Regions from separate parts of the Desulfosporosinus sp. BICA1-9 genome, predicted to be linked through region 3. Evidence: riboswitches for the same ligand, from Rfam matches in the RefSeq annotation. Region 3 holds a riboswitch; each other region holds the start of a gene.
What was found. A riboswitch is a leader RNA that binds a small molecule or an ion and turns the genes downstream of it on or off. The one in region 3 is predicted to bind molybdenum cofactor.

Region 1 (3,278 bases), on a different contig from region 3:
GCCGTAAGTATTCTGCTGTTATCAGTCACAATCAATGCACTTGTTTTTGGGAATCCTTTTCATGCCGTTACCTTCGGCATATTAGCATTAGCCGCACTAGTGCAACTATTTAGGAGGAAGGAAAATATTCAAAGAACTGAAAGTAAATGGATAATTGTAATTGCCCTTGCTTTTATTTTCCTGGGATTGTGGTACCCTGAATTTGTGGACAAAAATGCTTTTATGCTTCTGGCAGTTTCACCTGTAGGAGTTATTCCTTGTCCAACTCTGCTTACAACCATAGGCCTATTAATGCTTATTATGCCTAGTGTGAATAGGTAAAAGATGAAAGATCATCTTTTAATAAGGCTCTGTTGTACTTTAACGTCTTAGGGTTGCCTTGAGACGCTGAGTTTTTAAGAGCAAACCAAAGCCGTCTTCGATTTTATTCACCACTAAATCCGCCGACTTAAGAGTCTGCAGGGAGGCTCCCTCCAATCCAATGACAGCAATGCCTAAATTCGCCTTTTCAAGCATTACTTGATCGTTGGCACCGTTCCCTATGGCAACAACTTCCCGGGAATCGAACTGCAATAAGTAAGCTGCCTTTTCTTGGGTATGATCTATAGTCTCCAATACTTTTACCTGAACAGGTAATCCTTCACATTGCTGTTCTACACTACCGAAGGTATCTGAAGTTATAACGTGAATTTCCAGAAAAGCAGATAAACGGTTGAGACTTTCCTTAACAGATTCAAACATTTGCCCGTCTAAAGCTAATGTTCCGTTGTAATCGAGGATTAATACTTCTAGGTTAAGGTCCCCTCGGCCAGGAATAGCCACTTGAATCATAAAAACTCCTCCTATTTGAATCATATTAGTACCTTTTTGCCTATTAGAAAAAAATACAATTGCTCTTAAGGTGAATTGTATTAGCCATTAAATGTCACTGTCAAGTCATGCAACAAACCAGTTAAACACATTAGGTATAAAGTCTTGTTCCCGTGCCAATGAATTTATAGTAGACATAGGTTAGTGACAGAAATAATAAGATGTGTTAATCTTACTTAGAAAGGTAAATTTTCTCTCCCAACTGAATAAAATCTACTCTCCGAGCCGATTAATCTAAAGAGAAAAATCCATGGTTCATCGGCCAGGGCTTTAACGCCCTCAGGGTATGTCTAGAAATGGATATGCCTTCACTTTGAAAAGGAGGTGGTCGCATTTAATTGCTTTCGATTACATGACGGCTCCACTTTCCTGTGGAGCCGTTTTAATTCGCAGAATTCTTCTGAAAAGGAATAGATGAAAGGAACCGTGATAGTCGCTTCTAGAGTAGCGCATTATATATTGACGAGTTAATTGAGTCAGGACCAAATACTAATAAAGAAAGTAGGTTCGTTTTATGGTCAAGAGTATTAATCGTACTTTATGGTTAGTTATGCTATCATTAATCATTCTTTTCGGTGTAACTGCGTGCGCAGCGCCTGGCCAAAATACACCATCAACTACCTCAAAACTTCGGATTGCGGCCGCTGCTGATCTAACCTTGGCATTTAAGGAAATCGCTACTCAATTCGAGCAGGAGACAAATATCCCTACCGAGATAACCTTTGGTTCCACGGGAACGACTGCCCTGCAGATCGAAAACGGAGCCCCCTATGATATTTTTGCAGCGGCCGATGTTGCTTATATTGAGGCACTTAACAAAAAAGGCTTAATTTTAGCGGACACTCAACAGCTCTATGCCCAAGGAAGAATCGGTATCGCCACTCTGAAAGGAAGCAATTTAAGTATCACGGATTTACAAGACTTAGCAGACAATCCTATGGTCAAGAAAATTGCCATTGCCGAACCGTCGCACGCCCCTTACGGCAAAGCCGCTAAACAAGCTCTAGAATACCGCAACCTGTGGGTCAATGTAGAACAAAAAATGGTTTATGGACAGAATATACAAGACACTCTAGCTATCCTCAAGTCAGGAAATGTGGATGCTGCGATTATTGCTCTTTCCATCTATAAACCAGATGAAGTGGATTTTACTCTGATTGACGGTTCCTGGCACGCTCCTCTTAATCAAGCAATGGCTATCTTGAAAACGACGAAGCAGGAAGAAAATGCCCGTAAATTTATGGCCTATGTCAACGGAGAAAAGGGTCGTGTAGTCATGAAAAACTATGGATTCCTACTTCCAGATGAATTTGTAAAAAAATAAGATAATCTAAAATTTAGAGTTTTTGAAGGCCCCAGTGTACAAAGGTATCGTAAAACTATAGCTATAAGAAGTCTTGGAAAGTGGTTGTAACTATGAGCATATCAGATTTAACGCCTCTTTATCTCTCCTTGCGTTTGGCTTTAACTGCCACTTTCATTGGGCTGCTGATCGGGTTGCCGATCGCCTGGTACTTAGGGAATACCCAATGGAAAGGGCGGGAGGTTCTCGATTCGCTGATTAGTATACCCATGGTCTTGCCGCCAACCGTTCTCGGATACTACTTACTGGTCATTCTAGGCCGGAATAGTTGGATCGGACAACTAGCTGAAAGACTCGGAACCCCTCTTGTGTTTACAACCCGAGGAGCGATTATCGCTGCTACCGTTGTTTCAATCCCTTTTTTCATTAAAACGGCCCGTTCCGCCATCGAGGGAATCCCGTCCAATCTTTTAGATGCCGCCCGTGTTCTCGGCAGGACTGAACTCAACATTTTTTTCAGTGTTGTCATTCCCAACGCTTGGAAAGGGATCGTTGCTGGACTTGTGCTCATGTTTGCTCGGGCTTTGGGGGATTTTGGCACGACGCTCATGGTCTCGGGTGGCATTCCGGGTGAAACGCTGACTATGCCTATTGCCATTTACAATGCTATGTTAGCCGGAGATCAGTCGACCGCTAATCTTTTAGCCTTAATTATGGCAGGTACCGCACTTATGGTTTTGATCTTGATCAATCTACTCAATCGACAGGTTGGAAGGAGAGGAAATCGATGATCGAAGTCCGGATTTCCAAAGCCTTGGAACTCTTCTCACTTCAAGTTGATATTAAACTGTCTGAAGGATCCTCCTTAGCTTTAGTGGGTTCTTCGGGATGCGGAAAAAGTATGACTTTACGCATGATTGCTGGCTTAGAACAACCGGATGAGGGGTATGTTAAAGTTGGGAACACTGTCTTCTATGATTCCAGTGAGCGCATCTTTGTTCCGGCTTATAAACGTCATGTCGGGTTTCTATTTCAAAATTATGCTCTTTTCCCTCATCTTACAGTGGAGCAAAACATCGCTTTTGGTCTTAATCATCGACACAAG
Region 2 (3,278 bases), on a different contig from region 3:
ACCTGAGCACCCGCTGCGACATCAAAAAGTTATCTCCTTCGATCAACTTGAAAATCAGCCTTTTATTATGCCGCAATGGGGTAATGATGACAATATTAAACGCAGTTTGAATGAAAACAAAGTGAAACTACAGATCCAATATGAATTAATGGAAGAACAGACCATCTTAGAAATGGTAAAAATGGGATTGGGGATCAGTATTCTTCCTGAACTAATTTTGCTCAATGTACCCGAAAACGTACACATAGTTGATTTAGATAAACCTCATTATCGTATCATAGGAATTGCAGCACTTTCTCTGAAAGACCTATCTCCCGCTGCGAAAAAGTTTATTGATTGTACTCGTTCTTGGTTACGTGATCATGACCTTCTAGAATTTTAAACAAATATTTGAAAGTGGCTAACCTATAAGTTTAGGTTAGCCACTTTCTATTACATTTTAGCAATGATTTGTCCCATCTGGGAGATGTCGTACCCTCCGATTCCCAGCACTTCATTTCGAAAAGCAGGGGATTGCAAGATACTCATTAATGCCTGAAAATGATGTCGTTCTAGATCTTCCTGTCGTATTACTAAATCATAGCGTTCTTTATGCAGAGGGATAAAATCAAGATTTATAAATTGCATGACTACCTTTTCAATCCCTAAACCAACGTCTGCTTCACCGCGTGCAACTTTGCTCGCTATGGCAAGATGGGTCATTTCTTCATCTCCATAGCCAAGGATATCTTTGTGGTTAATTCCAGAAATTCTTAGTTTCTCATCTAACAATACTCTTGCGCCGGACCCTCTTTCCCGGTTAATAAAACGAACATCTGGTTTGGTTAGGTCACTCCAAGTGGTTATATTCTGAGGATTTCCTTTGGCAACATAAAAGCCTTCCATTCGATAAACCAAGTTAATAATACAGGTCGGATGACCGGGTAAAAGCCTTCGAACATAGGGGGTATTATATTCGTTGGTATCGCTATCCCATAAGTGCGCAGTAACAACGTTCGCCATGCCACGGTAGAGGGCTATGAGACCGTCGATGCTTCCAATATAACGACGCAGGAAGTGAACCTGTGGAAATTGCTTTTCCAAATAGCGGGTTAAGATGTCCAAGACAATATCTTGACCACAAATGACTAAGCTTTCGTCAGATTTAAAACAATGATTTGAGCGGTCGTTCGATATGGGGGAGTCTAATGGGGATGCGACGGGGAATTCTAGGGGATTAAGTCCCTTAGATTTTCGTTTATAATTTTCAATATCAGTACCCTCAACTCGGACTTTGCGACCAATATGGTAAGCTGTTAGCTCCCCCCGCTTTATGAGTTCATAAACTGTAAACTTGGAAATTCTAAGGATGTTAGCAACTTCTTCAGGCGTATAAGAAACATCATTGGACATAGCGAACGCACCTGTCCCTTCTGAATATTTTCTAGCATTGATTAGAAAAAATCATCGCTAATGTACTTGCAATATATTATAACACATTGTACAATGACGATGTAATTCAGTTATCTTAGCTTATGTTTGTTTAAGTTAAACACGAGGTCCCATCTACATAACACCGGCAAGTATAAACTAACATAACTCGATATACTAACTATAGCGAAGGTTGTGCGGTGAGTATATCTCAAGAGGGAGAAATACTTGGAAAAATTGAATAATTAATCTCCGAGCCAGAATGACCTAACGAGCAAATCTATGGTCGCTGGACAGGGCCTTGGCCCTCAGGGTGTTCCCAGAAATAGGTATGCCTTCACGTTTTGAAAAGGAGTAGCTCATATTAGACTGGAACACCAGTTTATTCATGGCTCCCTTTCATGGGAGTCCTATTTTTTTATTCATTGTTCTTGACGAAGGGAAGGGGGTTATTTGTGTTTATACTAATTTAAGGGGACTGGATTTTTCCCCATTACTAATTTCATTAAGAGCAGCTTTCATAGCCACTATTGTGACTTTTTTCTTGGGAATCGCAGCTGCCTGCTTTGTTTCGGGATATCGGGGGAAATTCAAAGGATTGATTGATGGAGTCCTAACTCTGCCTCTGGTTTTACCACCTACTGTGGTAGGATTTTTGCTGCTAATCCTATTTGGTAAGAATGGACCCTTGGGAAAGTTCCTGTTGGCCCTTGGCACGACTGTCATATTCTCTTGGCCCGCTACCGTTATCGCAGCGACGGTTGTCGCCTTTCCCTTGATGTATCGCACAGTCAGAAGCGCCTTTGAACAAATTGATCAAACGATGATCTATGCGGCACGCACCTTGGGCGTCTCGGAATGGAAGATATTTTGGAAGATTACAATTCCTCTTTCTTGGCCGGGAGTCGCTGCAGGTACTGTCTTGGCCTTTGCGCGAGCTTTGGGAGATTTTGGTGCCACACTGATGATAGGTGGTAATATTCCCGGGAAAACCTTGACCATTCCGGCGGCAATCTTCTTTGCGGCCGAGAGCGGAGCCATGGGAAAGGCCTTGATTTGGGTGATTCTAATCGTACTTATTTCGATCATCGTGATGACGCTAATGAATTACTGGACTGATTACCAGCGCAAGATGATTGCGACTATTAGTAGGAGATAATATGGATTTATTGGTTGATATCCAAAAAACACTTCCGGGCTTTGAGCTCGATGTTCATTTCGAGACGGGTCAGGACATTCTTGGACTCTTGGGAGCATCTGGTTCCGGTAAAAGCATGACCTTGCGCTGTATCGCGGGCATTGAAACCCCTGATCAAGGCAGAATTGTTCTCAACGGTCGTATTCTATTTGACTCCCAGAAGGGCATCAATCTCCCCTGTCAGAAGAGAAAGCTGGGTTATTTATTTCAAAATTACGCTCTTTTTCCCAATATGACCGTCGAAGAGAACATTGGTTTTGGGCTTGGAGATAAAAAGCGAGACGCTCAGAGGGCAATCATTAAGAAAATGGTGACGATGATTAAGCTGGAAGGCTTGGAAAAGAGGTACCCCAACCAGCTTTCGGGAGGACAACAGCAGCGCGTTGCGCTAGCCCGGGCTTTAGCGATTGAGCCAGAGGCTTTGCTCCTCGATGAACCCTTCTCGGCACTGGATGACTATCTCAGAAGTCACATGGTTCAACAATTGACGGAAACCATAGCCGACTATCCAGGGGTTACCCTGTTCGTAACCCATAACATGGACGAAATCTATAGCATTTGCAATCAATTGGTCGTGCTCTCACAGGGTAAAATTGAAGCACATGGAGGGACAGAAGACCTATTTCGATCACCGCCAACCCTGATCTCCGCGCAATTAACCGGGTGTAAG
Region 3 (3,278 bases):
AAGCCTGAATTGTATGCAGGCTATGGAGTACCCGTCTTTCAAGACGAGATTCTTGAGCGAGGCCCTTTAGAAGGGCTCTATCAAGGTTTGAAATCGGCAACCAATGAGTGGGTTTTTTTTGTGGCTTGTGATATGCCCTTTTTGAGAGCGGAGATGATCCGTTTTCTGTTTACTCGGATTTCAAAGTATGACGCCGTTGTCCCAAAGCTACAATCCGGCCTTCACCCTCTGCATGCCTATTATCATCAACGTTGCCTTCCGTCTATCAAAAAAAATCTTGAGGCAGATCGCCTCAAGATCATAGATTTTTACTCGTCTTGTGCCGTACGGTATGTGGAAGAAACGGAACTTGAGGGGTTTTCTGATTTGAGCAGAGTCTTTTGTAACGTGAATACACCAGACGATTGGTCGGCGATTCTTAATTACTAATCCGATCATGACAAGTATAAATATTTAGGCGGCGATCCCTTGCAAACCCCACGACAGTGATGTTCAAAGCGTTCGCCTGAGAAAGGGCCATATCCGTCGGCGCACCACGAGCGATCAGGATGGGCACTTTCATTTTGGCAACCTTAAGCAGGATTTCCGAGGAGACTCGGCCACTGAAGAAAATGACATGGTTTTCAAGACTAATACGAGAGCGAAAGGCACTTCCACTGAGTTTATCAAAGACATTATGTCTACCGATATCGTAGCTTGTCAGGACAATCTCACCTTGATTCCCAACTCCGCCGCTATGGATACCACCCGTCTCTTGAAAGAGTGGAAGATAAGATTCCAAGTACTTTGCATATTCATACGCTTCTTGGAGTAAGATGCTATAGGTTGACGTGATCGGTTTAACCATAAGTGCATCATTGGCATAACAGAATGAAGCTCTACTTTTACCGCAACAAGCGGAAACAAATCGTTTACTCATGAGTTCTTTTTGCAAAAGACAAGGTTTTCCTTCCACCCAAACCAAGTGGTCAACCGGATCGTGGCGAATTTCATAGACATCCTCAGGAACCTGTATAAAGCCTTCATTGATCAGAAAGCCAAAAGTAAGTTCTTCAGTTTGAGAGGGGGAGCATAAAAGGGTAGCGATCTCCTCACGGTTATAATGGATGGTTAAAGGGACTTCTCGGACCACAGTGTCCTGCAACCACTCAAGCTTTGGCCCATGGGCTTTAAGAATGGAATGGGTAACCGTTTCGTTCGACATGATACCTCCTTGAAGCATTTCTTTCCTCTAGTGTACAATAATTTAAGGTAAACCTGAATCATTTTTTGAAAAATAAGAAAAAATAAACGTATAATAATTGATGTGAAAAAAAAGGAATTCAACTATTAATCACGAACTTATCTCTATAAGGTTAAATTGAATCGTCTCGCTCCGAAGCTGGATCCCCTAAAGCTTAGGCTATGGTGACCAGACTAGTGTCGAAAGACACTCGGGTATTATGGGAAACTGTAATATCTCCTGCTGGAAAGGAGTCTGTCGACAGGTGGATTAGATTCCCCGGTTGTTTACAGACCGCGGGTTTTTTTGTTTACCCAAATTTAGTCTTGAAAAGAGGAGTGGCAATGCAGGATCAATTTCTTAGGAAAATTGACTATCTTAGAATTTCTGTAACGGATCGATGCAATCTGCGCTGTAAATACTGTATGCCCGCAGATGGAGTTCAATGGATGCCTCATGAGTTGATTCTTTCTTTCGAAGAAATACTAAGGCTCATGAAGATAAGCACGCAATTAGGATTCCGTCGATTCCGTATCACAGGAGGAGAACCCTTAGTTCGCAAGGAGATCTTAGAATTTCTACGGGAAGCAGCTCAACTTCCAGGGGTTGAGGATCTTATGCTGACAACTAATGGTATGTTACTCCCAGAAATGGCCTTTGACCTAAAAGCGGCGGGTGTTCAACGCGTTAATATTAGTTTGGATACCATGGATCCGAAGCGCTTTTCTGAAAATACTCGAGGTGGAGATGTTTCGAAAGTGATTCAAGGCATTTTCCGATCACTCGAAGCAGGTCTGAATCCGGTGAAAATCAATGTCGTGGTTGTCAGAGATTTTAATACGGAAGAGTTGCCTAATTTCCTGACCTTAGCTAAGCAATACCCGTTGCATATCCGATTCATTGAACTCATGCCGATTGGAGTCAGTTCAGACCATCGGACGGAGTTCGTCCCCATATCGGAAATGAAAGAACGTTTAGGGATCCATCATGAGGTTCCTACCCAAGAGATACTTGGGGGCGGGCCGGCAGAGTATTTTCGACCGAAAGGATATAAAGGGAGTGTCGGATTTATCAGTGCTCTAAGCCGTCATTTTTGCGATTCGTGCAATCGGGTGCGTTTAACAGCGGATGGGAAACTACGTCCGTGTTTGCATAGTAAACATGAAGTTGATTTGCGTGAGCCTTTGCGAAAGAATAGTTCGGACTCGGATATTATGAAGCTGTTTGCGCAAGCAGTTTGGCATAAACCCGCAGAACATCATATGAATAACGAAGCGTGGCAAGATACGCGTGTCATGTCTCAGATCGGAGGGTAAGCAGTGGATTTAACACATTTTGATGAAGAAGGACGCGCCCGGATGGTGGATGTAAGTGACAAAGCAGAAACAGCGAGGGTTGCGGTTGCTCAGGGTAAAGTACTAATGAAGCCAGAGACACTGGAACGCATTCGTTCAGGCCTTATCGCCAAAGGAGATGTTTTGGCAGTCGCGCAAGTGGCGGGAATTATGGCAGCAAAACAAACCTCCCAATTGATTCCTATGTGCCATCCGTTAGCGATCACTGGGGCAAAACTTAATTTTAAATTAGTAGAACCGGGTGAAATTGATATCGAAGCTAGTGTCAAGGTCCATGGGAAGACTGGGGTAGAAATGGAGGCCCTCACAGCGGTTAGTGTTGCCGCCTTAACCATTTATGATATGTGTAAAGCCATTGATAAAACAATGACGATTGGAGATATTTATCTGGTTGAGAAGCTTGGGGGAAAGAGCGGACATTATCGAAGTTCGAGGTTCGAGGCTCGAGGTTCGAAGGTTGAAGAATGACCAAAAGGCTTAGCGCCGTGCCCCTGGCTTTAGCCATGGGTAGATTCAGTGGGGGGAGTAAGCTTTTCCAAATATTGAATGAGATGAAAGTGAGGCATATTAGATGGGGAAAATAGTCGCTGTTTGTACGAGCGAGAAAAAAGGAATGCGCAAGAAGAACGTAGGAGAAGGGATCTTAAAAGTCAATTTTGGTCTTGAAGGGGATGCGCATGGTGGAGATTGGCATCGGATGG

Region 1: linked by a shared signal. The riboswitch ahead of modA (molybdate ABC transporter substrate-binding protein) and the one ahead of moaA (GTP 3',8-cyclase MoaA) in region 3 are both predicted to bind molybdenum cofactor.
Region 2: linked by a shared signal. The riboswitch ahead of modB (molybdate ABC transporter permease subunit) and the one ahead of moaA (GTP 3',8-cyclase MoaA) in region 3 are both predicted to bind molybdenum cofactor.

The regions. Positions count from the first base shown of each region.
Region 1 covers NZ_JUEE01000242.1:9,587-12,864, forward strand. The annotation lists gene JL57_RS29610 (hypothetical protein) at 1-321, shown strand, start outside; gene JL57_RS29615 (HAD family hydrolase) at 361-831, opposite strand; molybdenum cofactor riboswitch at 1,077-1,210, shown strand; gene modA (molybdate ABC transporter substrate-binding protein) at 1,385-2,194, shown strand; gene modB (molybdate ABC transporter permease subunit) at 2,287-2,964, shown strand; gene JL57_RS35930 (sulfate/molybdate ABC transporter ATP-binding protein) at 2,961-3,278, shown strand, end outside.
Region 2 covers NZ_JUEE01000131.1:33,442-36,719, forward strand. The annotation lists gene JL57_RS15495 (LysR family transcriptional regulator) at 1-382, shown strand, start outside; gene JL57_RS15500 (helix-turn-helix transcriptional regulator) at 433-1,392, opposite strand; molybdenum cofactor riboswitch at 1,649-1,781, shown strand; gene modB (molybdate ABC transporter permease subunit) at 1,862-2,569, shown strand; gene JL57_RS15510 (sulfate/molybdate ABC transporter ATP-binding protein) at 2,571-3,278, shown strand, end outside.
Region 3 covers NZ_JUEE01000154.1:55,426-58,703, reverse strand. The annotation lists gene JL57_RS19505 (molybdenum cofactor guanylyltransferase) at 1-429, shown strand, start outside; gene fdhD (formate dehydrogenase accessory sulfurtransferase FdhD) at 419-1,204, opposite strand; molybdenum cofactor riboswitch at 1,362-1,492, shown strand; gene moaA (GTP 3',8-cyclase MoaA) at 1,567-2,538, shown strand; gene moaC (cyclic pyranopterin monophosphate synthase MoaC) at 2,542-3,045, shown strand; gene JL57_RS19485 (MOSC domain-containing protein) at 3,149-3,278, shown strand, end outside.